Regions from separate parts of the Nitratireductor sp. PBL-C9 genome, predicted to be linked through region 1. Evidence: riboswitches for the same ligand, from Rfam matches in the RefSeq annotation. Region 1 holds a riboswitch; each other region holds the start of a gene.

Region 1 (9,799 bases):
GCGCGCCCGTTCTGGAACGGCTGGGCGGGCGCATCGTCTGGCGGGGCGGTTTCGAGCTGATGCTGATCGGCCCGCAGGCAGAGGCGTGGGACATCTGCTTCATTGCCGAATATCCATCGGTCGGCGCGTTTGCGCAGATGATGCGCGACCCGGCCTACCATGAAGCGCTGCCGCATCGTCAGGCCGGCGTTACGGACAGTCGGCTCGTCCGCTTCGCCCCGCAGCCCACCGGTGTGAATTTCGCCGGGGGCTGAAGGCGGCTTCCGGTTGCTAGAGCCCTGATCCTAGAGCAGTTTGTAGAACTTCTCGAAGGCGAGATAGGTCGACTTCACGTGCTGCCGGGCAAGCAGCTCCGCCTCGCGCGGGTCGCGCGCGGCAATCGCATCGGCAATCAGTTCGTGCTGCTTCTGAAAGAGAGCGGCTTCTTCGCGTGAGACGAACTGTGCAAAACGATGTGCGAAGTAATACTGCATGTTCTTCCTGATCGAATCGACCAGGCGTTCATTGCCCGAGGCGGCAAAGATCAGCCCGTGCAGTTCGCGGTTCGAGGTCAGGCGATCCGATATGTCTTCGAAGCCGAGTTCGGACCGCGCCCGCGTTGAAGCCACGATTGAGGCGATCTCTTCATCGCTTGCGCGAATGGCGGCCTGCGCCGTGGCGAAACCTTCGAGCGCCATGCGCACTTCATAGGATTCGCGAATCTGAACGAGGTCCAGCTTGCGGACTTCCCAGCCGCGCTTGCGGCGCGAGAGGAGCCCGTCGGCGGAAAGGCGCTGCATCGCCTCGCGCACCGGGGTGCGGCTGACGGCGAGCGCTTCGCCGATCTCCGCTTCGATCAACGGTGTGCCGGTGGACAGCGCGCCGGTGCGGATGGCGATGCGAAGCATCTCATAGACGAGCTCGACAAAGGGGACGGCCTGGGCGCCACCCTTTTCGGTATCCGCCTGCTGAGCCTCGCCCTGACGCAGCGCGCCAGCGATCTGCCAGAAATCATCGCCGGCAATGACGCGCTCCTCAAGCTTGCGCAGCCAAGAAGGTGCGGTCTGACCGGACGGCATCATGCGCTCGCGCGGCAAAGGCCCTTCGATGACCCAGGCTCCATTCATTTGATGCTGCTCCCTGAGGATATTCATGTGGCTCAAATCGCTCCCTGATCAACCTGAGGAGCCCGAACCGCCGAAGCACAACCAATATTCCATAAAGCGTGCTCCATTCAAACCTTTGTTTGCATCCCTTGACGTATTCGTTTTTGGATGCTTTTTTGTATGCAAACTTTGTAACCAATCATCGGCATAACAATCAATGACAATCTGGACGCTCGACGAAACGCATGATCCCAACGCGGAAAGCTGGGTTCCCAGCGCCAATCTGGAGACCTCGGCGTTCGGCCTGCAAAACCTGCCCTATGGCGTCGCCACGGCAGGGGATGATGCAGAAGCGGTGATTGTCGTTGCCATTGGCGACCAGGCGCTCAATCTGTCGGCCTGCGCCGCAGCGGGGCTTCTCGATGAAATCTTCGGCGCGGATGCGCGCGGCATTTTGTGTCGGGACGATCTGAATGCGCTGATGGCGCGTTCGCCGGCGGAATGGCGTGCGCTGCGCCTGTGGCTGCACCGCGCCCTGCGCGCCGGCTCCGAGATGCAGTCGAGCATCGAGGGGTTCCTTCTGCCGATTGAAACCCTGCAGATGCGCATGCCGGCGCGGATCGGCGACTACACGGATTTCTACTGCTCGGTCGAGCACGCCACCAATGTCGGCAAGCTGTTCCGGCCGGACAATCCGCTGCTTCCGAACTTCAAGAGCCTGCCGGTTGGCTATCACGGGCGCGCGTCCTCCATTGGTGTGTCGGGTGCAGAGGTGCGTCGTCCCAATGGCCAGATCCGGGTGGGTGGCGACATCGTTTTCGCGCCGAGCCGCATGCTCGATTACGAGCTGGAACTGGGCGCGTTCATCGGCGGCGGCAGAAACGACAGCGGCGTGCACCGTCTGCCGGAAGCGCGGGAACGGCTGTTTGGCGTGTGCCTCGTCAATGACTGGAGCGCGCGCGACATTCAGGCCTGGGAATACCAGCCGCTTGGTCCGTTCCTTTCCAAGAGCTTTTTAACGACCATCTCGCCCTGGGTGGTGACGATGGAAGCGCTGGCTCCTTTCCGGGTGGCGGCGCGCGAGAGGCTGGCGGACGATCCGCCGCTGCTCGACTATCTCGCCGATCAGGACGAGGCCGAGGGCGGCGCTCTGAACATCGATCTGACGGTGCGTCTTGAGAGCGCGGCGATGCGGGAGCGCGGCGATCAACCGCTCACCGTGACGCGCGCCAATGCGGCGGGGCTCTACTGGACCTTCGGACAGATGATCACGCACCACATGACCAATGGCTGCCCGATGATGCCGGGCGACATGATCGCCAGCGGCACGATCTCCGGCGAAAAGCCGGGGTCGCAGGGTTGCATGCTCGAGCTGACGCGCCGCGGCGCGGAGCCGCTGGATCTGGGCAATGGAGAGAGCCGCAGCTTTCTGCAGGACGGAGATGAAATCGTACTCGAAGGCCGATGCGAACGGGAGGGTTTCCGGGCAATTGGCTTTGGCGAGTGCCGTGGAGCCGTGCTCCCGGCATCTGACTGGTCGTAGGCAAAACAGGGAGGACCGAATGTTTAACGACTGCAAGACAATGGCACAGAAGGCATCGCGCTGGATGCGCCACATGGGCGTGGCGGCTGCCGCGCTCGCAATCACCGGCGGGGTCGCCATGGCCCAGGAGCTGAAGCAGGTCACGGTGGTTCTGCCGGGCTCTTCCGCGATGGCCTGGTATCCGATGATCGTTGCGCAGCAGCGCGGTTTCTTCGAGGAAGAAGGCCTCGAGGTCACGATCAAGAGCCTGGACGGATCGGGTGCCGTTCTTCAGGCCATGGAAGCTGGCCGCGCTGAATTCGGCGCACCTGGACCGGGCCCGGTGCTGAACGCCGTTGCGCGCGGCGCTGACGTAAAATTCTTCTACAACCTGTTCTCGCGCGGCCTGTTCGTGCTTGCCGGTGACCGCAATGACGGCATCGAAAGCGCAGAAGGCCTGCGTGGCACGCAGATCGGCGTGTCCACCGCCGACGGCGCCGAGGTTTCGTTCGCCCGCAGCGCGCTTGCATCCGTTGGTGTCGAGCCGGACGAATACAAGTTCGTGACCATCGGTCAGGAAGGCATGGCCGTGACGGCGTTCGATCGTGACACGATCCACGCTTTTGCAGCATCCTTCACCGGTATCGCGGTTCTGAAGGACCGTGGCGTCGATGTGATCGACCTCACGCCCGAGGGCCTCGACCTGTTCGGCAACGGTCTGGCTGTTCGCGGTGAGATCTACCGTGACAACCCGGAGATGGTGGCCGGCTTCGCTAAGGCGATCCACAAGGCAACCAAATGGGGCATGGAGAACCCGGAAGGCGTTCTCGAAGACGGCGAGACCTACAATCCGCAGGAAGTGGAACGCCGTGAATATGCGCGTGCTCTTCTCGAGACCGTGAACCAGCAGTATGCGCCCATCGGCGGCAACACGCTCGGCTACCTGCCGGAGAGCGGCTGGAATGCATGGCACAAGAGCCTGCTCGACACGGGCGAACTTGATGCAGCGATCGAGGATCTGTCGGTCGTCTACACCAATGAGTTCGTCGAAAACCTGGAGGCCAAGTGATGCATGATGTGCGGTCGGACGGGGACGCGATCCTTCGTCTTGATAATGTAAACAAGCATTACCGCCGCGCACGATCAGGCCAAGCCGACATCATCCATGCCGCCAAGGATGTGTCGTTTGAGCTGGAGAGGGGCCAAATGGCCTCTCTCGTCGGTGCGAGTGGGTGTGGCAAGTCGACTGTTCTGAAGATGATTGCCGGCCTGATCCCGCCGACGGGCGGAGAAATCACGCTCAGAGGCGAGGCTCTGACCGGGCCGAATGAGCATATCGGCATCATGTTCCAGCAGCCCACGCTTCTGCCGTGGCGCAGCGTGATGGAAAACGTGCTGCTGCCCATCGAAATCCGCGAGGGGCGGAATGCCGCGAATGCTGCGCGCGAACGCGCAACGCAACTTCTCGAGATGGCGGGACTTGCCGAGTTTGCCAATGCAGTGCCGGCAGAGCTTTCCGGCGGCATGGCGCAGCGCGCGGCCATTTGCCGGATGCTGGTGACCCAGCCGGAAATCCTGCTCCTGGACGAACCGTTCGGCGCGCTGGATGAATTTACGCGCGAGCAGATGAATGTGGAGTTCGAGCGGATCTGTCGTTCGCGCGAGGCCACGGCCATCATCGTTACGCACTCTATCCAGGAAGCGATCTTCCTGGCGGATTCCGTCTTCGTGATGTCACCGCGACCGGGCCGGATCGTCAAGCGCATCGACATTGATCTGCCGCGTCCGCGTACGCCCGACATGATTACCGGCAACCGCTTCAACGAATATGTCCGCGAAATTCACGACCTGTTGTTCGGAAGCGGAGAGGGGGCCAGCCATGACTGACAAGGAAACTGTCGATCCCGAGGTGCTGATCGCGCTTGCCGAAAATGAACGCAAGACGCTGATCGAGCGCACGCCGCAATGGCTGCTCGTGCTGCTGTTCGGTGCGGCCGTTGTCACGGTGTGGCACATGGCCGTCACCTATAGCGGCATCTCGCAGCTGGTTCTGCCGGGGCCCTATCAGGTTCTGCAGGACCTCATCTTCACGCTCAACAATCTGTTCACCGGCGGTTATGTGGCCCATGCCACATGGATCACGCTGGTCGAGGTTGTCTTCGGCTTTCTGCTGGCTTCGGCCATCGGCCTCACGCTCGGCATGATCATCGGCGCGACCACGCTGGGGCGCAAGGCTATCATGCCCTATGTGGTGGCGATCAACACGATGCCGAAGGTGGCCTTCGCGCCGCTGTTCGTGGCGTGGTTCGGCTTCGGCATCGAGTCGAAGATCATGATGGCCGCGTTCATCTCGTTCTTCCCCGTGACGATCAACACGGCGGCGGGCCTGGCGGCAACCGACAGCAACATGTCGATGCTGTTCAAATCTCTTGAGGCGAACCGCTGGCAGACGCTCATCAAGCTGCAGATGCCCTATGCGACGCCCTACATCTTCGCCGGTCTCAAGCTGGCGGCAGTGTGGAGCGTGATCGGCGTTGTCGTCGGCGAGTATATGGGCGGCGGCGAGGGCCTGGGCGAGCTGGTCCGTGTCGCGGCAAGTCAGCTGCGCGTTGGCCGTGTTTTCGCGCAGATCCTTCTGCTCAGCCTGATGGGTCTCTCGGTGTTCGGTTTCGTGACACTGCTCGAGCGCTATTTCGTGCGCTGGAGGCGTTAGATCGCCGCGCGTTCGTTCGGATGCACAAAGGACGATCGAAACACTTGATAGAGGATCGGACCGAAAACCGGTTTCCGCTTTTCGGTCCGATCCTCGAAATTTCTCCCCACAACATTGTTGTGTTTCCCAACTTGCACCCGCCTATCCGGCGGGTGTCTTTTTGTGTGGGAGCCGTTCTTTCGCGCAAACGCCATTCGCGGTTGCGTCGCGGTTCCTTCGCGGATAGGGTCGCCGCCGCATGCGGTTCCGCCTTTCGCGGATGAAAAGGGAACCCGGTGCGGTCTGCCAGACAGACCAATTCCGGGACTGCCCTCGCAACTGTAAGCGGCAAGTTCTTTCCAATGCCACTGGCGAAAGCCGGGAAGGCGGACCGAACGTTCGAGCCGCGAGTCAGGAGACCTGCCTCATGCATAGACCATGAACGCCGGACGAGGTGCGCCGGCAGGAGGCCCAGAATGCATGCAGGCGCTTTGCCGGCAATGAGTCCGTCTATCGGGACGTCACGTCTCCGATCCGTTTCCCGATTTCCTTCGGCGCAGGCCGAACTGAGCCGATTGTTCCAATGTGGTGCGCCGCATTCGGGCGGGTCGCGCCATGCGCGTTGATCTGGCAGGCTTTGCCCGTGAAGGCGCGCTTGGCGACCACCGGGCGCTGATGCGTCTTGTCGAACGGGCGGACGCGCTTGGTTTCGGCGGCGTCTGGTTCAACGAATTTCATTTCGGTCGCGAAACGCTGCCCTATCCGTCCACGCTTCTGCTTGGCGCGGAGGTTCTGGCGCGGACGGAGAGGCTGCGGTTCGGCACGTCGATCCTCGTTTTGCCGCTCTATCATCCGCTGCTGCTTGCCGAGCAGATCGCGCAGCTCGATTTTCAGAGCGGCGGGCGCGTGGATGTGGGGATCGGGCGCGGCACCGAGCCCGGCACATTCACCGCGCTCGAGATTTCGCGCGATGACGCATCAAGGCGGTTTGCCGAAGCGCTGAGGATCATGATCGACGCCTGGACGAAACCACATTGTTCGGCGGATGGCGGGCCGTGGCGTTTTTCCAACGTCTCCGTCGGGCCGCCGCCGGTGCAAAAGCCGCATCCGCCGATCTATGTCGCCGGCGTCTCGGAAGAGACGGTCGACATCGCCGCCAGGAACGGTTTTCCGCTTCTCCTGAGCCTCGAACCCAATGAAGCGCGGCAATTGCCCGTGTTTCATGCAGCACTTGATCGCCATGGTGGATCGCGCGCGCCGCTCGTTGCTTCATCGCTGTCGCGTTACGTGATGATCGCGCCGACCCGGGCGGAGGCCATGGAGCGGGTCGATGCGCTTCTGGAAAAGCTCAATGCACGGCGCGCGGCACGGGCGCTGGAGCGTGGAATGCAGCCGCCTGCGCTGCGTGATCGCGCCGCCATGCTGGCGGATTTCACCATCGCGGGAACGCCCGAGGATTGCCTTGCACAATTGCGCGCGCTCTCGGCGGAGACCGGCGCGAACAGCATTCGCTGCCTGTTCAGCGCCAACGGCCTGATCGCCAACGATGTGGCGCTCGCCGGCATGGAACTGTTTGCAGCGGAGGTCATGCCAGCGCTCGGCCAGCCAGAACAACCCCCATCCCCAGTTGAAAGCGCCGGCGGCATGCCGGCCATAGAAGGAGTGAATTGATGTCGCGATTAATCGGTCTGCGCGGGCTTGCGGTCGCAGGTTTCGTTCTGGTGTCTGCGCCCGCCTTTGCCGATGAGGCGGACTTTCCCTATACGGATGAGAATTGCGGCTACACCACCACCTATGAAGCGCCGCCGGCGCGGGCGGTGACGCTGAGCAACAACGCCACGGAGATGATGCTGGCGCTCGGTCTGGAAGACCGCATGGCCGGGACCTCCTATATGGCGAACCTCAAAATCAGCCCCCAATACGAGGCGGCGTACAACACGGTTCCCGTGCTTTCACCGCTGGTCGCCACTACCGAACAGCTCATCGAGGCGGAGGCCGATTTCGTCTATGCCGGTTATCCGGACGGGTTCAGCGAAAGCCGCCACACGCGCGATCAGCTTCACGATCTGGGCATGAAAACCCGCCTCAACACCGAGGGCTGCAATCTCGGCAAGTTCGGTTTCGACGAGCTTTATGCGGAAATCCGCTCCATGTCGGCAATCTTCGGCGTGCGCGAGCGCGGCGAGGCTTTGATCGCCGACATCGAGGAGCGCCTTTCCGAGGTGGAAGCAAAGCTCGATGGCGTTGAGGCCATGCCGGTGTTCATCTTCAATGGCGGCGAATCCGCACCGCGCGCCGTGCTCGGAAACACCATGCTTTCGCATGTGGTTGAGCGGGCCGGCGGGGCGAACATCTTTGGCGATGTGGCAAACCGCTATGGCCAGGTCTCCTGGGAGCAGATCGCCGAACGCGCGCCTGAATACATCGTTGTCTATTATTCAGGCACGGCCGGTGGCCAGGTGGTTGGCGATCCGGCCGGCGAACTGGGCCAGGCGCGCATCGAGATCCTGAAGGCCAACCCGACGGTGGAGAATGTGCCCGGCATTGCGGGCGAGAAATTCGTCACCATCGATTCCGTCTGGGGACAGCCGGGGCCGAGCTCCATCGATGCGGTGGAAAAGCTCGCACGGGCATTCCATCCCGACCGGATCGAAAAGTAGCCGGCTTAGATACGGTTTCTAACGATGCATGCACCGGCCTCCAGAGAGGAAAAGGCGAACAGCCATGAAGCGCTGATCGCCATTCTCCAGTCCGCGCCGCCCGCGCGGGGCGGGGCCGTGCAGCATGGTCTTGAGGGTGGGGCGTCGCGGCGTGGCGTTACCGGCTATGCGCTGGTCATCGTCTTCATGGTTGCGCTGCTTCTCGGCGTTTCTCTTGCCGGGCTGATGCTTGGCTCGGTGCATATCCCCGGCGGCACGGCGCTCGCCATTCTCGCCAATCTCGTGTTCGGCGACGGGCTTGTCGAACCGGACTGGCGCACGGCTTACGAAACCATCGTCGTTCAGACGCGCATGCCGCGCGTCTTCCTTGCGGCTCTTGTCGGGGCGAGCCTTGGCGTGACGGGCATGACGATCCAGTCCATCGTTCGCAACCCACTGGCGGGGCCGGGCATTCTGGGCGTTTCGTCCGGTGCGGCCACCGGTGCTGTGGTGGTGATGCGCTGGGGGCTTCTGGGATTTGGCGCGTTCACGCTGCATATTTCGGCCTTTCTGGGCGGGCTCGTCACGCTGTTTGTCGTGTTCTGGGTGGCGCGCACCGGCGGCCAGATGACCCCGACACGGCTTGTGCTCGCGGGCGTGGCGATGAGCGCCATTCTGAGCGCGCTGACGAGCCTGATCGTGCTGACATCGCCGGACCCGCAGCTTGCTTCCCGCGTCCTGTTCTGGACGCTGGGCGGTTTCGGTACGGCGCAATGGAAGCTCATTCCCATACCGCTTGCCGCCCTTGCGCTCGGGCTTGGCGTGATGCTGGTGCAGGCGCGCCGGCTGAACCTGCTGATGGCCGGAGACGAAAGCGCTGTGGCGCTCGGCCTCAATGTGCAGCGCTTTCGCCAGAGCATGTTCGTGCTGGCGGCAGCGCTCACCGGCATCACCGTGGCGGTGTCCGGTGTGATCGGCTTTGTCGGGCTCATCATGCCGCACATCGTGCGTTTCCTTGTCGGCGCGGATCATCGCCGCGCATTGCCGGCGGTGGCGCTTCTGGGGGCGAGCTTCACCATTGGCGCGGACCTCGTGGCGCGCACGGTCATCGCGCCGCTGGAGCTGCCGGTGGGCATCGTCACCGCGCTGGTGGGCGGGCCGTTCTTCATCTGGCTGCTGCGGCGCGATGCGCGCGCGCTTGGCGGTGCGCGATGAGCATGGAACCGGGAACGCTCGACCTGCGCTCGGTCACGTTTCGCGCGGGCGACAGGGTGCTGGTCGATGATGTGTCGATCAGCGTGGGCAAGGGCGAGATGGTCGGTCTTCTGGGGCCGAACGGCGCCGGAAAATCGAGCCTTCTGCGCACAATCTATCGCATCAACCGGCCGTCGTCCGGCTCGGTTTTCGTCGATGGCGAGGATGCCTGGCGGCAGCCGACCGAGTGGGTGGCGCGCAATGTGGGCGCGGTGCTGCAGGACATGCCGGCGGAATTTCCGCTGACCGTGCGCGATGTGGTGGCCATGGGGCGCTCCGCACACAAGCGGCTTCTGGAGGCAGACACGGCGCATGATCACGCGCTGATCGCGGCGGGGCTCGAACTCTTGGGGCTGACGGCGATGCAGGAGCGCGCGTTCCGCACGCTGTCGGGCGGCGAGCGGCAGCGCGTGCTCGTCGCGCGTGCGCTGGTGCAGCAGCCACGGCTTCTCGTTCTTGATGAGCCGACGAACCATCTCGACATTCACCACCAGCTCCAGCTCCTGCGTTTCATGCGCGGGCTGGGCACCACTGTGGTTGCCGCGCTGCACGATCTCAATCTGGCGGCCATGTTCTGCGACCGGCTGTGCGTTCTGGATCATGGCAG
Region 2 (9,799 bases), on a different contig from region 1:
GGCGTCAAGCTGGGGTTTGACTGGGAAGACATCGAAAAGGGCGTGTTCCACGTCATCCACGTGTCACTGCCTTCCGTTTCGGTTCTGATCACGGTTGGCATGATCATCGGCGTGTGGATCGCGAGCGGCACGGTGCCGACGCTGATCTATTACGGTCTCACCATCCTGTCTCCGCAGATATTCCTCGCCGCCGCCATGCTTTTGTGCGCGGTCGTTTCGCTGTCGCTGGGAACCTCGTGGGGCACGGTCGGCACGGTCGGCCTGGCGCTGATGGGCATTGGCGCGGGGTTCGGCATACCCGTCTACTGGACGGCAGGCGCGGTGGTTTCCGGCGCGTTCTTCGGTGACAAGGTTTCGCCGCTCTCCGACACGACGAACCTTGCCCCGGCGGTGACGGGTGTGGACGTGTTCTCGCACATCAAGAACATGATGCCGACCACCATTCCCTCCATGCTGATTGCGCTCGGTATCTACCTTTTCGCCGGCTATGCGCTGATCGAGTCCGGTGGTGCATCCTTTGACAAGATCACCGCGATCACCTCGTCGCTGCAGGACAATTTCGTGATTTCGCCCTGGCTGCTTCTGCCGGCCATTCTGGTGATCGCGCTGGCCGTGAAGCGCATGCCGCCTATCCCCTCTCTTTTTGCAGGCGTTCTGGCTGGCGGCCTGACGGCGATGCTCGTGCAGGGCGTCGGGCTGCATGATGTCTTCACCTACGCCAATAGCGGCTACAAGATCGACACGGGTGTGAGCGAAATCGACTCGCTGCTCAATCGCGGCGGCATCCAGTCGATGATGTGGACGATCTCACTGGTGCTGATCGCGCTGGGCTTCGGCGGGGCTCTGGAGAAGACCGGCTGCCTGGAGACGATCATCCGCGCCATCATGATGAAGGTGAAGAGCTTCGCCGGCATCCAGACGGCTGCCGTCGGCACCTCGATGGCGACCAATCTGGTAGCAGGCGATCCCTATCTTTCCATCGCGCTGCCCGGCCGCATGTATGCGCCGGTCTATCGCGGCATGGGCTATTCCACGCTCAACCTGTCGCGGGCGATCGAGGAAGGCGGTACGCTGATTTCGCCGCTGGTTCCGTGGAATGCTGGCGGCGCATTCGTCATCAGCGCGCTGGCGCTCGGCGTCTCGGACGGGCATCTGGAGAACCTGCTCTACATTCCGCTCGCCTTTGCCTGCTGGCTCTCACCGGTGATTGGGCTCGTCTATGCCTATACGGGGCTTTTCTCGCCACGGGCGAGCGAGGCGGAGATACAGGGCTGGCACGATAGCGGTGAGACCATCGCTGATCTGAGCGACCATGGCTGGGAGACACCCGCCATACCGAGCACGACACCGGCGGAATAAGCCGCTGTGACACGGACAGGCCCCTTGGATGGACGCGCGGTGATCTACGGGGCCTGTTTCACATTCAGCGGGCGGGGTAGTGAAACGGCTCGCCCGCAAAGGCTTCTGCGCCACGGCCGATCTGGTGGATCGCGCGGATCATCCGGCCTTCGCGCTCAAGGAGCCGGTCGCCCAGTGCGACGATGCGCCGGTTGGGCGTGGCGCTCGGGGCGCGCTCGCGCAGCATCTGCGCAAGGGCGAATTCGTCCATCTCGCGGGCGAAGGCGTTGGCGATGACATAGGCGGCGGCCGTGGAGCGGCTGATGCCCGCATAGCAATGCACGACCATTGGCGAGCGCCAGTCCCAGTCCTGTGCGAAATCGAGCAGGCGTTCGACATGATCGAGCTCCGGCGCGATGAGGCCGGGACGCAGATCCGCGATGTCGTGCATGGCGAGATGCAGGCGGTTCGGCACGGCGCTGGCATCATCCAGAGCCGGGGGCTCGCCGTTCGAGGTGAGCGAAATCATGTGCTGTGCGCCGGTGGCCTTGAGCATGCGCTGTAGATGCGTGCCGGGGCAGACATAAAGCATTATGCCCCTCCCCCGTCCCGGCTTTGAAGTGCGGCGCGCACGCGCTCGAAAGCCTCATCATCGCCCGGCAGGCCGATGCGCAGGCAATCCGGCCGTCCGGCGAAGCGCCGAACGAGTATGCCGCTGCGGCCAAGATGATCGAAAAGATCCGCCGCGCGCGGATGGCGCAGGAAGCGGAAGAGATCCGTTCCGCCGGCGATGGTCAGACCCTTTTCGTGAAAGAGCGCGTCGAGACGTAAGCGCTCTGTTTCGAGCCTCTGGCGCATGGCGCTTTGCCAGCCATGGTCTGCAAGCGCCTCGAGCCCGGCGTGGAGCGCCGGCCCTGCAACAGCCCACGGACCGAGCCAGCCTGAGAGTTTTTGGGCGCGTTCAGTGGAGGTGAGCGCGAACCCCAGGCGCAGGCCTGCGAGACCGAAGAACTTTCCGAACGAGCGCAGCACGAGGATGTTGCCGGCTTCCAGATCGCCGGCGAGGCTCTCGGCCTGCGGGCCGACATCCATGAAAGCCTCATCGACCACCAGAACGCCGCCATCAGCGCGCATGCTTGCGGCGAGATCGAGAAGGTCGCTTCGACCGATCAGCCGCCCGTCGGGATTGTTTGGATTGACCACCACGGCGAGCCGCGCGCCACGAAGCGCATCGAAGCTCTCCACCTCTTCGACCGCATGCCCGGCCAGTGCGGCTGCGCGCGCGTGTTCGGCATAGGTGGGGCCGAGAATGCGGGCCGGGCCGGGTGCCAGAAGCGATGCGACCAGCGGGAGAAGAAGCTGCGTTCCGGGCGCGGCGATGACGTTTGCCGCAGACGGCGCGCCGTAATGCCGGGCCGCGTGCGCGGTCAGCGCGGCAATGTCGGCTTCTTCGGGCAGGCGCTCGACGGCGCTGGCAGGCAGGGGCGAAAAAGGATAGGGGTGCGGGTTGATGCCGGTGGACAGATCGAGCCAGGGTGTCGGCGCGTCTGGAAACTGTGCCGAAGCCCGAACGAGACTGCCGCCGTGATCGGTCACCTTCTCCGCCGCCCGGTCAGCCAGTCGAGGCCTGATGTCCATTCTGATCGCCCTTTCATCCATGCTGGTCGAGCTCGCCATCGGTTATCCGCAGCAGCTCTTTCGCCTGATCGGTCATCCCGTCACCTGGATTGGCCGTCTTATCGCGCTGGCGGACGCGCGATGCAATGTCGAAACCCTTTCGCCCGGTGCGCGCCGCCTGAATGGCGCGCTTGCGCTGGTCGGCATTCTGATGCTCGCAGGTCTGGCCGGCTGGTTGATCCAGACGGCCCTTTCCGGCTGGGCCGGGCTGCTGGTCGCCGCTCTCGCCGGCAGTTCGCTGATCGCCCAGCGGAGCCTTGCAAGCCATGTGAAAGCGGTGGCGGACGGGCTGGACGCCGGCGGGCTTCCGGAAGGCCGAAAAGCGGTTTCGCAGGTCGTTGGCCGGGACCCCGAAAGCCTCGACGAGGCCGGGGTTTCGCGCGCGGCCATCGAGAGCCTTGCCGAAAACTGCTCCGACGGCGTGGTTGCGCCGGTGTTCTGGCTGGCGGTTGGCGGACTGGCGGGCGGCGCGCTCTACAAGGCTGCGAATACGGCCGATTCCATGATCGGCCACAAGACCGCGCGGCACCTTCATTTCGGCTGGGCGGCGGCGCGTTTCGACGATCTGATCAACCTGCCCGCTTCGCGCCTGACAGCATTTCTCTTCATTGCCGCCGCGTTCTTCATGCGTGATGCCTCGGCCGGAGCGGCATGGCGCGCGGTGCGCCGCGATGCGCGCCATCATCGCTCGCCCAATGCCGGCTGGCCGGAAGCGGCGATGGCGGGCGCGCTCGGCCTCGCCCTTGCCGGCCCGCGCCGCTATGGCGGCGAGGTGGTGGATGACGCGGTGATGGGCGATGGCGGCCGCCGCGAGGCCAATGCCGGCGACATCCGCCGGGCGCTCACGCTCTATCGGATTGCAGACGGGCTGTTGATCGGGCTTGTGGCGCTTGCCGCCGGGCTCTGGCATCTGGCTTTCTGAGATTGGCGGATTGGGGCGGAGGCGTGGGGGCCGATTGCCACGCTCTCTGATCTTCTGGCAGCTGCGTGGTGCGTGGTTCGACAGGCTCACCATGAGGGAGGGGGAGGCGCTGCAACTCCGTTCTCCATGTTGATGAACAGGCTTTCAGGACACCACCATCCCTGATGGGAGCCTCCTGAGCCTGTCGAAGGCGAACCACGCACCACCTCAAAGCAGGGCGATCTAAAACTCGATGCCCTTCTGCGCTTTCACACCGGCGGCGAAGTGGTGTTTTACCTGCCCCATTTCGGTGACGAGATCGGCGGCCTCGGTGAGCGCTGGCTTGGCGTTGCGGCCGGTCACGACCACATGAAGGTCGTCGCGCCGGTTGGTCAGCGTGGTCACGACGCGTTCAAGATCGAGATAGTCGTAGCGCAGTGCGATGTTCAGCTCGTCGAGAACGACAAGACCGATGGTCGGATCGGCCATCAGTTCCTCGGCCTTTCCCCACGCCCGCTCGGCGGCGGCGATGTCGCGCTGGAGATCCTGTGTTTCCCAGGTGAAGCCCTCGCCCATCGTGTGCCAGGAGACCTGATCGCCAAAGGCGGCGAAGGCATCCTTCTCACCGCAATGCCATGCGCCCTTGATGAACTGCACGACACCGACGCGGCGGCCATGGCCGAGCATGCGCAGCGCAAGACCGAAGGCGGCGGTGGACTTGCCCTTGCCCGGCCCCGTATTGACGATCAGAAGCCCCTTTTCGACCGTCTTGTCGCGCACCTCGGCATCCTGAACGGCCTTGCGTTTGGCCATTTTTGCCTTGTGGCGCCCGGCTTCGTTTGCGTCGATCTCTCGCATGTCACTTCACTTTCATGGGCAGGCCGGCAACCACCAGCGTGACGCTGTCGGCAGCGGCGGCGACTTTCTGGTTCAGGAACCCCGCCTCATCGCGGAAACGGCGTCCGAGCGGGGTTTCCGGCACGATGCCGAAGCCGACTTCATTGGAAACGAGAACCGTGGTTCCCTCTCTTGCGGCAAGAGCTGCAAGCAGTCGCTCGGCGGCAGGTTTTAGCTCATGGTCGTTGAGAATGAGATTGCTGAGCCACAGGGTGAGGCAATCGACCAGAACCGTTTCGCGGGCCGGCAGGGTTTGAAGCATGCCCGGCAGGTCGAGCGGGGCGTCGTGCGTCTGCCACGCCCCCTCTACTTCCCCCGGCCCCGCCAATGCCCCTTTGCGCCGCGCGCGGTGAATGGCGATGCGCTCGCGCATTTCGTCATCGAAGGCCTGGGCCGTGGCGATGTAGTGCCAGGGCGCGGGCGCGGCTTCGATCAGCGTTTCGGCATGGCGGCTCTTGCCGGAGCGCGCGCCGCCCAGAACGAAATGAAGTGAACGCATCGTCAGATCCGCCGGCTCAGCCGACAAGCTGTCCGGCAAGGAAGGTTACGCCGACACCGACAATGGCGGCGCCAGCAAGCCGGGGCTGCATGGCCTCAACCGCCCAGCCGCGCGAGCGGACGAGAAAATAGACGCCAAGCGCGATGGCGCTCTGTATTGCGGCAAGGCCTGCGAGATAGGCGATGAGCGGCGTCTGCTCGCTGCCGACAATGGCTTCGCCGAAGGCATAGCCATGGAACACGCCGACCACCAGGAACAGGGCGAAGACAAGCATGTGGCTCTCTACGGCCCGACCGCGCGCCAGAAGCCAGCCGCCAGCAAGAACGCTTGCCGCGATGACGATTTCGGCTGCCGGAAGATCGAGCAGCATCAGATGCAGGCCGACGCCGACAAGCGAGCCGGCAACAAAGAGAAGCGGCGCGAAAAGGCTCATGCCGGCGACGGCGGCAAACAGGCCGGCAGCGAGGATGAAGGCCAGATGATCAAGCCCGATCACGGGATGGGCGAGCCCTGAGACCAGCCCTTCGTAAAGGGTCGTGGGCGTCTGCCCGTCCATGGCGTGATGGGCGTGGGCGCTGGTTGCGAAGAGCGATGCAAATGCGAATGCGGAAAAAGTGCGCAGGAAACGCGTGTTCATGTCCGGTCCTTTCCCCTCCACCCGAGGGTTACGGTGTTTCTTTCAGGCCGTCGGCAGGTTTCCTGGCTCACGGGTCGATGCGCTTTCCAGCCTTCCCAAGGCATCATGCCTCAGTGGCGATCAGGAAAACGCTCTCCGCTTACAGTTGCGGGGGCAGCCGTGGTCTTGGCGCGATTGCGCCGCACCACGTTCCCTCTGGGTCCGCTTCAGCGGAACCGACAGCGGGCGGAGCATACAAGAATCGCCACGCCCCGCAAACGCTTTGTTGCCCGCATTGACAGACGTGGCGGGCGAGCCGTAAATGCGCAGCAGACGGTCCTTCTCCCGCAATGGAGAGGGCTAAGAGGGAATGCGGTGCGGGCCTTGCCCAATGCCGCAGCTGTCCCCGCAACTGTAAGCGGAGAGCGCACCTGACACGCCACTGGGGTTTGCCCTGGGAAGGCTGGAGAGCGCATCGACCCGTGAGCCAGGAAACCTGCCGTCTGCGAATGAAATCCTGACCGCCTGGCGGGTGTCCCGGGCAAGGAGTGTGCATTGTGACTGCTGACAGCGCCGCTGCGCGCCTTCTCCCGACCATTCATGGTGTCTCTGCCAGTACGCGGCCGCAAAAGGCCCGTGCGCCCCTCACCCGCGTCTTATCGTTCTCCACACTCCATCACCTGAAGGATATCCCATGACCACGAGTTTCGACCGGGTTCCCTGCACCGTCGTGACCGGCTTTCTCGGTGCCGGCAAGACGACGCTGATCCGCAATGTTCTGGAAGGCGCGCATGGCAAGCGGCTGGCGATCATCGTCAATGAGTTCGGCGATGCCGGCATCGATGGCGAGGTGCTGAAAAGCTGCAGGCTGGACAATTGCCCCGAGGAAAACGTTCTCGAACTCGCCAATGGCTGCATCTGCTGCACGGTTGCCGATGATTTCGTGCCGGCGCTCGACCAGATCCTCGCACGTGAGCCGAAGGTCGATCACATCCTGATCGAGACGTCCGGTCTGGCGCTGCCAAAGCCGCTGGTGCAGGCCTTTCAGTGGCCGGCAATCAAGAACCGTGTGACGGTCGATGGCGTGATTGCCGTGGTGGACGGGCCGGCACTTGCCGACGGTCAGGTTGCTGCGGACATGGACGCGCTGGATGCACAGCGCGCAGCCGACGATTCGCTCGACCATGATGATCCGATCGAAGAAGTGTTCGACGACCAGGTGGCCTGCGCTGACCTGATCGTTCTGTCGAAGAACGATCTTCTGGATGACGAAGCCGCCGGGCGCGCCCGCGCGCGGATTGCGGGACATCTGTCGCGCAATGTGCAGATCGTGCCGAGCGCGCATGGCAAGGTGGACCCTGCCCTGCTGCTGGGTCTCGGGCTTGCCGTCGAGGACGACATCGAGAACCGCAAGACGCATCACGACGATGCGCATGACCACGAGCACGACGATTTCGATACATTCGTTGTCGATCTGCCATCGGTTCTGCGGCCCGAAGATCTGGAAGCACGTGTCAATGCGGCGGTGGAGACCGGCGAGGTTCTGCGCCTCAAGGGCTTTGCGCATGTGAAGGGCAAGCCCATGCGCCTGCAGGTGCAGGCAGTCGGTCCGCGCGTGTCGCACCATTACGACCGCCCGTGGAAGGCCGGCGAAGCCGCCGAGACGCGGCTTGTCGTGATCGGCCTCAAGGGCATCGACCGCGCGCGTATCGAAAGCCTTCTCTCGGCCTGATCCGATGCACATCCTCGCCACCACCAGTGCCTCACTCGACGATCTGATCGAGCCTGTCGATCTGCAGCAGTCGCCGGCGGACATGGTGGCGCTGTCGTTCACCGACAGCGATCTGGCGGGGATCGCCTCTGCATGGCAGGCGCAGCGCGAGGCCCTGCCCGCGCTGCGCCTCGCCGCACTGCGCGACCTGAGACACCCCATGTCGGTCGATCTGTGGATCGACAACACGGCAGCGCATGCGCGCGTCATTCTGGTGCGGGTGCTGGGCGGCTATGAGTGGTGGCGCTATGGCTGCGACCGGCTTTCAGCACTGGCCCGGCAAAAGGGCATCGCGCTGGCGCTGCTTCCCGGCGAATGCCATCAGGACGACCCGCGCCTTGCCGAGCGCTCCACCGTTTCGCCGGAAGCGCGCGCGGCGCTGCTCGCCTGCTTCCGCGAAGGCGGACCGGACAATATGCGCGCGCTGACCATGCAGCTGGCGCGCCTCGCCGGGCGGGACATCGAAGCGCCCGAGGCGGAACCAGTGGCCAAGGCCGGCTTCTATGCACCGGGTCATGGCATTGTTGAGCCATCCTTCTTCCCGGCCAGTGCGAATGCCGACAGGCCTGTCGTGCCGATCCTCTTTTATCGCTCCATGCTGCTGGCAAGCGATGTTGCGCCCATCGACGCGCTGGTGGAGGCGCTTGAGGAACAGGGGCTGTGTGCGGTTCCCCTTTTCGTTTCCAGCCTGCGTGACCCGGTTGCCGCCGATCTCGTGCGCAACGCCGTGGAGGCGTTGAAGCCGCAGGCGCTCATCACCGCGACGGCCTTTTCGAGCGGCGCGGAGCCCGGCGAAAAAACGCTGTTCGACCGCTTTGGCGTGCCGGTTTTTCAGGTGGTCACCGCCACCACGCGGCGCGAAGCGTGGCAGGAAGGGCAGCGCGGTCTCGCGCCTGCGGACCTCGCCATGCATGTGGTGCTGCCGGAACTCGATGGCCGGCTGATGGCCGGCGCGATTTCCTTCAAGGATGAGGCGGCGCTGGATGAAGGGCTTTTCTTTGGCGTTCAGCGCAACCGGCCCGAACCCGCGCGCATCCGGCAGGTTGCGGCGAGGATCGCCGCCTTTCTGAAGCTCGGTGGCACTCCGGTGGCTGAGCGCCGCATTGTCGTTCTCATCCCGGACTATCCAAGCGCGCCCGGCCGCACCGGCTATGCGGTGGGGCTCGACGTGCCATCGAGCGTGCTCGCCATGCTGCATGACCTTGATGAAGCGGGTTATGCGGTTTCTGGTGTTCCGGAGACCCCAAGGGCGCTGATGCAGCAGCTTGAAGAGCCGTCGGAAGCGCTTTCGCTGGATGAATACCGGTGCGCTTTTGATGCGCTGCCCGAAGAGGCGCGCGAAACGCTGTTCGCCACCTGGGGACCGGCGGAAGACGATGCGGAAGATGGCGTCTTTCCGTTCCGCGCGGCGCGGTTCGGCAATGTCACCGTGGCGCTTGCGCCGGATCGCGGGCGCTCGGCAGACCGACGCGTGGACTATCATGACCCGACGCTTGCACCGCGCCATGCGCTGGTCGCCTTCGGCCACTGGATGCGGGAGGGGCTCGATGCCCATGCGCTGATCCATGTGGGTGCGCATGGCACGCTGGAATGGCTGCCGGGCAAGACCGTGGCGCTGACGGAAACCTGCTTTCCGGAGATCGTGGCTGGTGCGCTGCCGGTGGTCTATCCCTTCATCGTCAGCAATCCGGGTGAAGCGGCGCAGGCCAAGCGCCGGATCGGCGCTGTGACGCTTGGGCATCTGACGCCGCCACTGGCGGGCGCAGGGCTCTCGCAGGACCAGCAGGAACTGGAACGGCTGGTGGACGAATATGCGCAGGCCGACGGGCTGGACCGCCGCCGCCGCGACCGGCTGGCGCAGCTGATCGTGGAAACCGCCGAGCGCACCGGTCTGACCCGTGATGCCGGCGTTGAGGACACGGGCGACACGGATGCGGCGCTGATGCAGATCGATGCCTGGCTCTGTGATCTGAAAGATTTCGCCATCAAGGACGGGCTGCACATCTATGGCCGGGGCAGCGGCATGGATGAAGGGCCTGAACGCAGCGCCTGCGCGGAGAGCGAAAAGCGCGCGCTTCTGGCCGCACTCGATGCCCGACA
Region 3 (9,799 bases), on a different contig from region 1:
CGCCCACAACCACGTCCTCAAGCGGCAGCTCGACAAAGGCATCATCGCGGAGAACACGCGCGCTCTTGGCGCGCAGGCCCATCAGCCGCTTGATGGCCTCGCCGGTGCGGCCCTTGGCGCGCGCCTCCAGAAGCCGGCCGAGCAGGATGAGCGTGACGATGACGGCGGAGGCCTCGAAATAGACGTTGACCGTGCCGGACGGGAGAACGCCGGGCGCGAAAGTGGCCACGACCGAATAGGCCCAGGCGGCGGTGGAACCGAGCATGACAAGCGAGTTCATGTCCGGCGCAAAGCGCATCAGCGCGGGGAAGCCCTTGCGATAAAAGCGCAGGCCCGGCCCGAACTGCACGATGGTCGCCAGCACGAAATAGAGGAGGTAAAGCGTCTTGCGGTCGGCGATCCCCATCAGCCAGGCATGCATGCCCGGTATGAAATGGCTGCCCATCTCGAGAATGAAGATCGGAAGGGTGAAGATTGCAGCCAGCGTGAAATCGCGCTTGAGCGAGCGAAACTCGGCGGCCTTGGCCTCCTCATGCGCATCACGGGCGGCAGCGCCATCGGAACGGGCAACCGGCGTGTAACCGGACTTGCGGATCGCCTCTTCAACGCCGCGGCGCGCTTCATCGTTCAGAAGTTCGACGGATGCGCTTTCGGTGGCGAGGTTCACCGCGACCTTTGAAACGCCGGGCACGGCGGCAATCGCCTGCTCCACACGCCGCACGCAGGATGCGCAGGTCATGCCCTCGATGCCGATATCGAGATGGCTCTCCGGCACGCCATAGCCGGCACGTTCCACCGCACTGACGATGCTGGAAAAATCAACGCCGGGCTGCACCGCCACATCGGCCGTCTCGGTCGCCAGATTGACCGAGGCGCTTTCAACGCCATCGACGGCGGCAATCGCCTTCTCCGCGCGTTTGACGCAGGAAGCGCAGCTCAGCCCCTCGATGCGGAAGCGTTTTACATTGGCCGAAGACGTGCCGGCAGGAAGGGTATTCATCGCTTTCACCCTGAATGACTATTGTTCAGGATTGCGCTTCTAAACCTTCCAGTCAATGGAAGGTCAAGCGAGAAAATCACTGCATCGTGTCGGAGCCGGAAAAGGCGCTCAGAAGCAGGCGCAGATACTGCACTTCCGGGTGGTTCGGCAGCCGCCGGTCGATCTCGGCAAGCTGGCGGCGCGCCGCATATTCGATATCGGCATGGGGCGGGAGGCTCAAAAGCCACTCCATGAAAGCGCGCTGCTGCGCGGGGATCGAACCCGCGCGCAACAGCTTCATTCTGGTTGCGTCATACGCCATCAATCAGTCCCAGCTCAGCGCGCCGCCGTTCTGATATTCGATGACGCGGGTCTCGAAGAAGTTCTTCTCCTTCTTCAGGTCCATCGCCTCGCTCATCCACGGGAACGGGTTTTCGGTTTCGGCGAAGACCGGAGCCAGACCGAGCTGGGCGCAGCGGCGGTTTGCGATGAAGTGCATGTACTGTTCGCACAGCGCCGCGTTGAGACCGAGAAAGCCGCGCGGCATCGTATCCCGCCCGTAGGATGCTTCCAGCTCGGCGGCATGCGCGATCATGCCCCGCACCTCGTCCTGAAAGGCGGGCGTCCAAAGATGCGGGTTCTCGATGCGGATCTGGTTGATGACGTCGATGCCGAAGTTCAGATGGATCGATTCATCGCGCAGGATGTATTGATACTGCTCGGCGATGCCGACCATCTTGTTGCGGCGGCCAAGCGACAGGATCTGTGCGAAGCCGGTGTAGAACCACATGCCCTCGAAGATGACATAGAAGGCCACGAGGTCACGCAGGAACGCCTGATCGGCCTCCGGCGTGCCGGTCCTGAATTCGGGATCGTCCAGATGCTGCGTGAAGTCGAGCGCCCACGCCGCCTTGTCGGTGATGGAGGGCACTTCGCGATACATGTTGAACAGCTCGCCCTCGTCCAGCGACAGGCTTTCCACGATGTACTGGAAAGTGTGCGTGTGGATCGCCTCCTCGAAGGCCTGACGCAGCAGATATTGCCGGCATTCGGGATTGGTGAGGTGCCGGTAGATCGCCAGAACGATGTTGTTGGCGACAAGGGATTCGGAGGCGGCGAAGAAGCCGAGATTGCGCTTGATCATGCGCCGCTCGTCTTCGGTCAGGCCATCGCGCGATTTCCAGAGCGCAATGTCGGCCTGCATGGAGACCTCGGTGGGCATCCAGTGATTGTTGCAGCCGGCGAGATATTTCTCCCAGGCCCAGCGATATTTGAGCGGCAGGAGCTGGTTGACGTCGGCGCGCGCGTTGATCATGCGCTTGTCATCCACCGAGACGCGGGCCGCCCCGCGCTCGATCTCGCCGAGGCCCGTGGCGTCGGCCTCGTCAGCGGCAGGGTTCGCGGCAGTGGCGGGCTGCGATTGTTCGTTCCAGTTCAGCATTTTTTTGTCTTCCGATTGGGTTTGGGCGCTACGTACCCACCTTCGTCCTTCGACAGGCTCAGGATGAAGGTGGGCACGAAGGCCGGGCTACTGGCAGGCTTCGCACTCGGGATCGTCGATGGCGCAGGCCCTGCCCCATGCGGCGTTCGGATCGATGGCGATGGGCGCAGCAGGAACGCTCGTGGCGGAGACGGCGTTGAGCTTGCCGTCGGTTCCCTTGAGCGTGGATTTCTCCACATGGGTGGCCGAGCGCGAGCGCAGGTAATAGGTCGTCTTCAGGCCCTTACGCCATGCCAGCCGGTAGAGTTCATCCAGCTTCTTTCCGCTCGGATTGGCGATGTAGAGATTGAGCGACTGGGCCTGATCGATCCATTTCTGGCGGCGCGAGGCGGCTTCGATCAGCCAGGCGGGTGCGATCTCGAAAGCGGTCGCGTAAAGCGCCTTCAGATCATCCGGCACGCGGTCGATCTGACCGACGGACCCATCGAAATATTTGAGATCCGACATCATGACCTCATCCCACAGGCCGCGCTCTTTCAGATCGTGGATCAGCGCCGCGTTCACCACGGTGAAATCGCCCGACATGTTCGATTTGACGAACAGGTTCTGGTAGGCGGGCTCGATGGACTGGGACACGCCGCAGATGTTTGAGATGGTGGCGGTGGGCGCGATGGCCATGCAGTTGGAATTGCGCATGCCGGTTTTCTTCACCCGCTTGCGCAGGCTCTCCCAGTCAAGCGTTGCCGCACTGTCCATCTCAACACCCGGTCGCGCCTCTTCCAGAAGCCGGATGGAATCGATCGGCAGAACGCCCTTCGACCAGAGCGAACCGTCAAAGCTGGCATAGCGCCCACGCTCGGCGGCAAGTTCCACCGAAGCCGCAATCGCATGATAGCCGATTGCCTCCATGCTCATATCGGCAAAGGCCACGGCCTGTTCACTCTGATAGGGAATGCGCAGCTTTTGCAGGGCATCCTGAAAGCCCATCAGGCCGAGACCGACCGGGCGATGGCGCAGATTGGAATGGCGAGCCTCGGGAATGGTGTAGAAATTGATGTCGATGACATTGTCGAGCATGCGCATGGCGGTGCCGACAGTGCGCGCCAGCCGCGCCAGATCGAGCGCGCCATCGGCAATGTGATTGACGAGGTTCACCGAACCCAGATTGCAGACGGCCACCTCGTCCCTGGACGTATTGAGCGTGATTTCCGTGCACAGATTGGACGAATGAACGACACCCACATGGCCCTGCGGCGAGCGGATGTTGCACGGGTCCTTGAAGGTGACCCAGGGATGCCCGGTCTCGAACAGCATGGTGAGCATGCGCCGCCACAGATCGACCGCGCGCACGGTCTTGAAGACACGCAGCTCACCGGCTTCCGCCTTTGCCTCATAGGCCTCGTAGGCAGCGCGAAACGCCTTGCCATAAAGGTCGTGCAGGTCGGGCGTCTCGTCAGGCGAAAACAGCGTCCACGAACCGTCCGCCTCGACGCGTTCCATGAACAGGTCCGGCACCCAGTTGGCCGTGTTCATGTCGTGCGTGCGGCGACGGTCGTCGCCCGTGTTCTTGCGCAGGTCGAGGAACTCCTCGATGTCGATGTGCCAGCTCTCCAGATAGGCGCAGACCGCCCCCTTGCGCTTGCCGCCCTGGTTGACGGCGATGGCCGTGTCATTGGCGACCTTGAGGAACGGCACGACGCCCTGGCTCTCGCCATTGGTGCCCTTGATATGCGCGCCGAGACCGCGCACCGGCGTCCAGTCATTGCCGAGACCGCCGGAATATTTGGCAAGCAGCGCATTGTCCTTCACCGCCTTGAAGATGCCGTCGAGATCGTCAGCCACCGTGGTGAGGAAGCAGGAAGAAAGCTGCGGGCGCAGCGTGCCGGAATTGAACAGGGTGGGCGTGGAGGCCATGAAGTCGAAGGACGACAGAAGGTCGTAGAATTCGATGGCGCGCGCCTCGCGATCGATCTCACGCACGGCAAGCCCCATGGCGACACGCATGAAGAACGCCTGCGGCAACTCGAACCGAATGCCCCCGGCATGAAGGAAATAGCGGTCGTAGAGCGTCTGGAGGCCAAGGAACTGGAAGTTCAGATCACGCTCGGGCCTGAGCGCCGCGCCAAGGCGCGCCAGATCGAAACGGGCAAGCTCGGGGTCGATGAGCTCGCTGGCAATGCCGCTCGCGATAAAGTCAGGGAAATAGCTTGCATAGCGCTCCGCCATTTCGGCCTGCGTCGCCTGCTCGGACCTGCCGGCCACAAAGGTCAAAGCCTCGCGCCGCAATTTGTCGAGCAGAAGACGCGCGGAGACGAACGCATAGTCAGGCTCCTGCTCCACCAGCGTGCGGGCGGCAAGGATGGGCGCAAGCGACAGCTCGTCCTGACGGATGCCGTCATAGAGATTGCGGCGGGTTTCCGTGAGGATCGGTTCGGCGGAAACGGTCTTGAGGCCGGCACAGGCTTCCTCGACGATTGCGGCAAGCCGCGCCTCGTCCAGCGGAACCAGCGTTCCGTCATCCGCCGTCATCTGCAGGGCGGATTGCGGGGCTTCCACACTGGCCGTCCCGGCGGCGCGTTCGCGGGCGCGCTCCTCGCGATAGAGCACATAGGCGCGGGCAACCCGATGATGCTCGCCGCGCATGAGGGCGAGTTCCACCTGATCCTGAATTTCCTCGATGTGGAACAGACGGTCGGCATCGGCCCGGCGCGTGAGCGCGGACACGACCTGTACGGCAAGCTCCTCGACAATTTCATGGACACGGCGCGAGCCAGCGGCGGTGGAACCCTCAACCGCCAGAAACGCCTTGGTCAGCGCCACCGCGATCTTTGCCGGATCGAACGGTGTGACGCCGCCACTACGGCGGATGACGCGATACCCCGGTTCAGACGATGCGGTTTCGGTGTTGGCAGTGGAATGCGGAACCGTGGCGGTGCCGTTGGTGTTTTGTGCTTCAGTGGTGTGTTGTGCTTCAGTCGCCGGCATGTAGACCCCCGTGGCGGTTGGACGGGGGCGCGGAGACATGCGGCGCGACGGCATTGCCGTGGCGACACACGCACCACCGGGACACCCCGCCCGTGGACGTTTATTTCGTCATGGCAGGTCTCCTGGCTCGCAGGTCATCACCGCTTTCCGGCCTTCCCGATGCGCTGGGGCATCAGTGACACAGAGTGAAAGCGGCTCGCTGCTTACAGTTGCGGGGGCAGCGCCGGCCTTGCCCAGAGGCGCACCGGCTTCCCTTTTCACTTCCGATCCCGCGGGGAATCGAAAGAACCATAACCCCTACAGTTGGTATCTTCTGGATATATGAAGTCAATATATTGTTTCCGGGGAAAGCAGAAACAAACTGCTGGATTATTCGCAACGCCGCTTTGGGCATGGCTCTACGGCGCGCGTGTGATCTCCTCCAGAACGGAAAAAATCCGTTCATCGTCGCATTGAGCAACGTTGAAACGCAGGAACCCGCAGGCGGAGCCTGACAGGCTGAAGGCGTTTCCTGGCGCGAGCACCACGTCCCTCTCAAGCGCATGGCGGGCAAGCGTGGCCGCATCCAGCCCGTCGGTCACTGCCGCCATCATTCTGTGCGTGGCAGGCGCCAGATTTTCCGCCGGGCGCTCAGGCGCGCCGGCGGCAGTTGGTCAAGATCTCAGGCGAAGCTCGACGTCTTGAGGAATTCGGCAAGGCGTTCGGTCTGCGGCTTCAGGAACATCACCTTCGGATCCCCCTCCTCGCCGATTACCCCCTGGTTCATGAAGATGACGCGGGAGGAAACCTCGAAAGCGAAGCGCATTTCGTGGGTGACCAGAAGCATGCTCATGCCATCGGCAGCCAGATCCTTGATCACCTGAAGCACTTCGCCCACCAGTTCGGGATCAAGCGCAGACGTTACCTCATCAAAGAGCATGAGGCGCGGGTTCATGGCGATGGCGCGGGCGATGGCCACGCGCTGCTGCTGACCGCCGGACAGCTGGCCGGGGTAGTGATCCGCGCGCTGGCCGAGACCGACGCGCTCGAGCCATTTTTCCGCGACACTGCGCGCCTCGTCGCGCGCCATCTTCTTCACCTTGATCAGGCCGAGCATGACATTGGATGCAGCCGTCATGTGCGGGAACAGGTTGAACTGCTGGAAGGCCATGCCCGTCAGCGCGCGCTGGCGGGCGATTTCCTTCTCGCTCTTGCGAACGCGCACGCCGTTGCGCTCTTCATAGCCGATGGGTTCGCCATCGATGAGGATGCGGCCGCCCTGAAAATCCTCCAGCATGTTTATGCAGCGCAGCATGGTTGTCTTGCCGGAGCCCGACGAACCGATGATCGAGATCACCTCGCCCTGCTGCATGGTGCAGTCGACGCCCTTGAGCACCTCCACCGAACCGTAGCGCTTGCGCAGGGCCTGAATTTCAAGAAGGTTCTTCGTCATGTCGGGTACTCTCAGGATGGAACAGACACCTTGCGCTCGACATATTTGCCGAAGCGCTCGATGGCGTAATTGATGGCGAAGTAGAGAAGGCCGGCCAGGAAATAGAACTCCAGGCTCATGAAATTGCGGGAGATGATCTCCTGCGTGCGGAGCAGAAGCTCGGCCACGCCGATGACGGACAGAAGCGTGGACGCCTTGACCATCTCCGCAGCCGTGTTCACCCAGGTGGGCAGCATCTGGCGCAGCGCCTGCGGCCACAGAACCGAAGTGAAGGTCTGGCTGAAGGTGAGGCCGATGGCCTTGGCCGCTTCTGTCTGCCCGGGCGGAATGGCCTGCAGCGCGCCGCGCACGATTTCACCCACATGCGAGGAGCAGAAGACCGCCAGCGCAAACACACCCGCCTGAAACGCGTTCAGCTCAATGCCGATCGTGGACAGGATGTAGAAGCTGGCGAGCACCAGAACGAGCACGGGCGTGCCACGAATGAAATCCGTATAGGCGCGCACGACAAAACGCAGCGGCCTGTTTCCATAGGTCAGCGCAAGCCCGACCATAACGCCCAGCACGGAGCCCAGGGCGATGGCCAGAAGCGAGATTGAAACGGTCAGGCCAAGGCCGCGCAGGATCACGAAACGGGCAAGCCAGACCTGATCGAGAAATGCGAGAAACTCGTTCATCGGCTCACCTCGAAATCACAAGACGACGCTCGACCATGCGCATAAGCGCGGCCAGCACCGTGCAGGTGGCGACATAGAGACAGGAAGCGACGATCCAGGTCTCGACCACACGGAAGGTTTCGACATTGATCTTGCGCGCCTCGAAGGTGAGTTCCGGCACGGCGATGGCTGCGGCCAGAGACGTGTCCTTGAAAAGCGAGATCAGCGTGGAAGAAAGCGACGGCAGCACGTTTCTGAACATCAGCGGTATGACGATGGAGGTGCGGATCTGCATCGGCGTCAGACCGATGGCGAGGCCCGCCTCCTTCAGACCGTTGGGGATGGACAGAAGGCCCGCGCGAAACACCTCCGCCAGATAGGCGCCGGAATAGATGGCGAGCGTTGCCACGAAGCTCTCGATCTTGCCCAGACGGACACCCATCTGCGGCAGCGCGAAATAGGAAAACAGGATCAGAACGAGAATCGGCAGATTGCGGATCACCGTGACGTAAAGCGCTGCCGGACGGCGCGCCCAGCCGCTTTTGGAGATGAGGCCAAAGGCGGTTACGAGGCCGATGACGGCGCCGATCAGGATCGCGCCAATCGCCAGTTCAAGGCTGAGCAGCAGCCCCCAGAGAAGCTGGTCGAAGCTGCGCCAGACGGCGGAAAAATTGAGTGTATAGCCCATATCGGGTCCCAGCCATGCAGGAAGGCCGGCGGATGACGCACCCGGTCACCCGCCGCCCTCATGCAGATGCAATGCTTACTTGTATTCGACCGGGAAGCCGATCTGCGGCGGCTGCAGATCCTTGCCGAACCAGGTCTTGAACGAGTCCGCATAGAAGTTGAACTCAACGCCCGTCATCGCCTCATGCAGGGCGGTGTTGACGAAGTTGAGCCAGTCCTGATCGCCCCGCGCCACGGCGCAGGAATAGGACTGCGGGTTCCAGCCATAACCGGCATCGCGGTAACGGTCGGGGTTCTGCGTCATGTACCAGGCAAGCGACGACTGGTCGGTGGCGACGGCGTCAGAGCGGCCGGATTCCAGCGCCTGATAGATGAGATCGACAGACTCGTACTGGTCGACGCTCGCCTCGGGCAGAGCCGCATGCACCATGTCTTCCGCATAGACGTTCTGCAGAACGGACACGGTGACGGAGGAACCAGCCTCCTTGAGCGCCTCGTAATCCGCATAATCGCCATCGGCCTTCAGCATGAGGCCAACGCCCTCGCGGTAATACGGAATGGTGAAGGCAACCTGCTGGGCGCGCTCACCGGTGACGGTCATGAACTGGCAGGTGACATCGACCTTGCCGGTGGTGATGTTCGGAATGCGCGCATCCGAGGACTGCGTCACATATTCGATCTTGTCGGGATCACCGAACAGCGACTTGGCAATGATGCGGCCCATGTCGACATCGAAGCCCTGAAGCTTGTCGTCGACGCTCTTGAAGTGCCAGGGCGCGTTGGTGCTGCCGGTGCCAAGAACGAGGTGACCGCGTTCCAGAACCTCGTCGAGCTTGCTCTTCTCCTGCGCGACCGCCGGTGCGGCCGCGACCATCATTGCGGTGGTGAGCAGAAGCGCATGTGCGCGAAACGGAATAGCCATGCTGAGTTCCCCTTTCCCAAATTTGTCAGTTCCACTATTATGGACACATATCCATATTAGTGGATTTCCACATCAAGCCGTATAGCCGGCTTGTTGTCAAGGAATGCCGCCAGCGCTTTTTTGAAACTGCACAGGCCCGGGCAATGCGGAAAACCCGCATGCCAGCGGGCGCCGCGCACAGACATGTGGCGGCGTCTGACACCTCGCGAAATGGCGCTGTCTTACGACAGGCGGTCGGTGGCGGTGCGCACCCAGTCGAGGCGCTTTTCCGGGATCAGGCCGTAATTGTAGAAATTCACACCATCAGCACCGGCGGCGATGGCGGCCTGCGCCCGCTCGGCAAGGTCGTCGCCGTTTTCCATCTCCGGGTAGAAGACGCGCAGCCCGACGCCCAGGAATTTTTCTGGTCCGACGATGCCACGCGCTTTTTGGAAAAGCGCACTCACGGCCTGCGGCTCCATGCAGTAGCAGCAGAGGATCACGCCATCGCAGGCCCCTGCCGCTTCTTCCAGTTCGACGCCGCCCAGCCATCCGTCGGCAAGGTCGATCAGGACCACCTTTGTTTCAGGATGTGCGGCCTCACGGATCTCGGCAATCAGCGACGTGACCGGCTCGCTGCGCCAGGCAAGGTAGGCGCGCAGGTCTTCATGAGCGTTGAACGCATCGAGGCCCGCTTCCGGGAAATCCGGGAACTGCT

The links. Region 1 has a riboswitch for cobalamin ahead of ACRTG1_RS03995 (LLM class flavin-dependent oxidoreductase). Riboswitches for the same ligand answer to the same signal wherever they lie in the genome.
Region 2: linked by a shared signal. The riboswitch ahead of ACRTG1_RS00375 (HupE/UreJ family protein) and the one ahead of ACRTG1_RS03995 (LLM class flavin-dependent oxidoreductase) in region 1 are both predicted to bind cobalamin.
Region 3: linked by a shared signal. The riboswitch ahead of ACRTG1_RS09905 (ribonucleoside-diphosphate reductase subunit alpha) and the one ahead of ACRTG1_RS03995 (LLM class flavin-dependent oxidoreductase) in region 1 are both predicted to bind cobalamin.

Annotation. Positions count from the first base shown of each region.
Region 1 covers NZ_JBPAXW010000002.1:4,516-14,314, forward strand. Annotated here, with positions in the region: gene ACRTG1_RS03965 (DUF1330 domain-containing protein) at 1-254, shown strand, start outside; gene ACRTG1_RS03970 (GntR family transcriptional regulator) at 285-1,106, opposite strand; gene fahA (fumarylacetoacetase) at 1,303-2,628, shown strand; gene ACRTG1_RS03980 (ABC transporter substrate-binding protein) at 2,648-3,676, shown strand; gene ACRTG1_RS03985 (ABC transporter ATP-binding protein) at 3,676-4,494, shown strand; gene ACRTG1_RS03990 (ABC transporter permease) at 4,487-5,320, shown strand; cobalamin riboswitch at 5,545-5,741, shown strand; gene ACRTG1_RS03995 (LLM class flavin-dependent oxidoreductase) at 5,915-6,970, shown strand; gene ACRTG1_RS04000 (ABC transporter substrate-binding protein) at 6,970-7,959, shown strand; gene ACRTG1_RS04005 (FecCD family ABC transporter permease) at 7,984-9,153, shown strand; gene ACRTG1_RS04010 (ABC transporter ATP-binding protein) at 9,150-9,799, shown strand, end outside.
Region 2 covers NZ_JBPAXW010000001.1:68,657-78,455, forward strand. Annotated here, with positions in the region: gene nhaC (Na+/H+ antiporter NhaC) at 1-1,359, shown strand, start outside; gene ACRTG1_RS00350 (tyrosine phosphatase family protein) at 1,424-1,930, opposite strand; gene cobD (threonine-phosphate decarboxylase CobD) at 1,930-2,976, opposite strand; gene cbiB (adenosylcobinamide-phosphate synthase CbiB) at 2,969-3,937, shown strand; gene cobO (cob(I)yrinic acid a,c-diamide adenosyltransferase) at 4,160-4,774, opposite strand; gene cobU (bifunctional adenosylcobinamide kinase/adenosylcobinamide-phosphate guanylyltransferase) at 4,776-5,312, opposite strand; gene ACRTG1_RS00375 (HupE/UreJ family protein) at 5,329-5,949, opposite strand; cobalamin riboswitch at 5,985-6,184, opposite strand; cobalamin riboswitch at 6,246-6,446, shown strand; gene cobW (cobalamin biosynthesis protein CobW) at 6,623-7,660, shown strand; gene cobN (cobaltochelatase subunit CobN) at 7,665-9,799, shown strand, end outside.
Region 3 covers NZ_JBPAXW010000003.1:508,864-518,662, forward strand. Annotated here, with positions in the region: gene ACRTG1_RS09890 (heavy metal translocating P-type ATPase) at 1-1,000, opposite strand, end outside; gene ACRTG1_RS09895 (hypothetical protein) at 1,077-1,301, opposite strand; gene ACRTG1_RS09900 (ribonucleotide-diphosphate reductase subunit beta) at 1,305-2,420, opposite strand; gene ACRTG1_RS09905 (ribonucleoside-diphosphate reductase subunit alpha) at 2,508-5,405, opposite strand; cobalamin riboswitch at 5,501-5,713, opposite strand; partial or broken gene ACRTG1_RS09910 (PLP-dependent aminotransferase family protein) at 5,804-5,980, opposite strand; gene ACRTG1_RS09915 (amino acid ABC transporter ATP-binding protein) at 6,067-6,837, opposite strand; gene ACRTG1_RS09920 (amino acid ABC transporter permease) at 6,849-7,514, opposite strand; gene ACRTG1_RS09925 (amino acid ABC transporter permease) at 7,519-8,181, opposite strand; gene ACRTG1_RS09930 (transporter substrate-binding domain-containing protein) at 8,257-9,102, opposite strand; gene ACRTG1_RS09935 (hypothetical protein) at 9,324-9,799, opposite strand, start outside.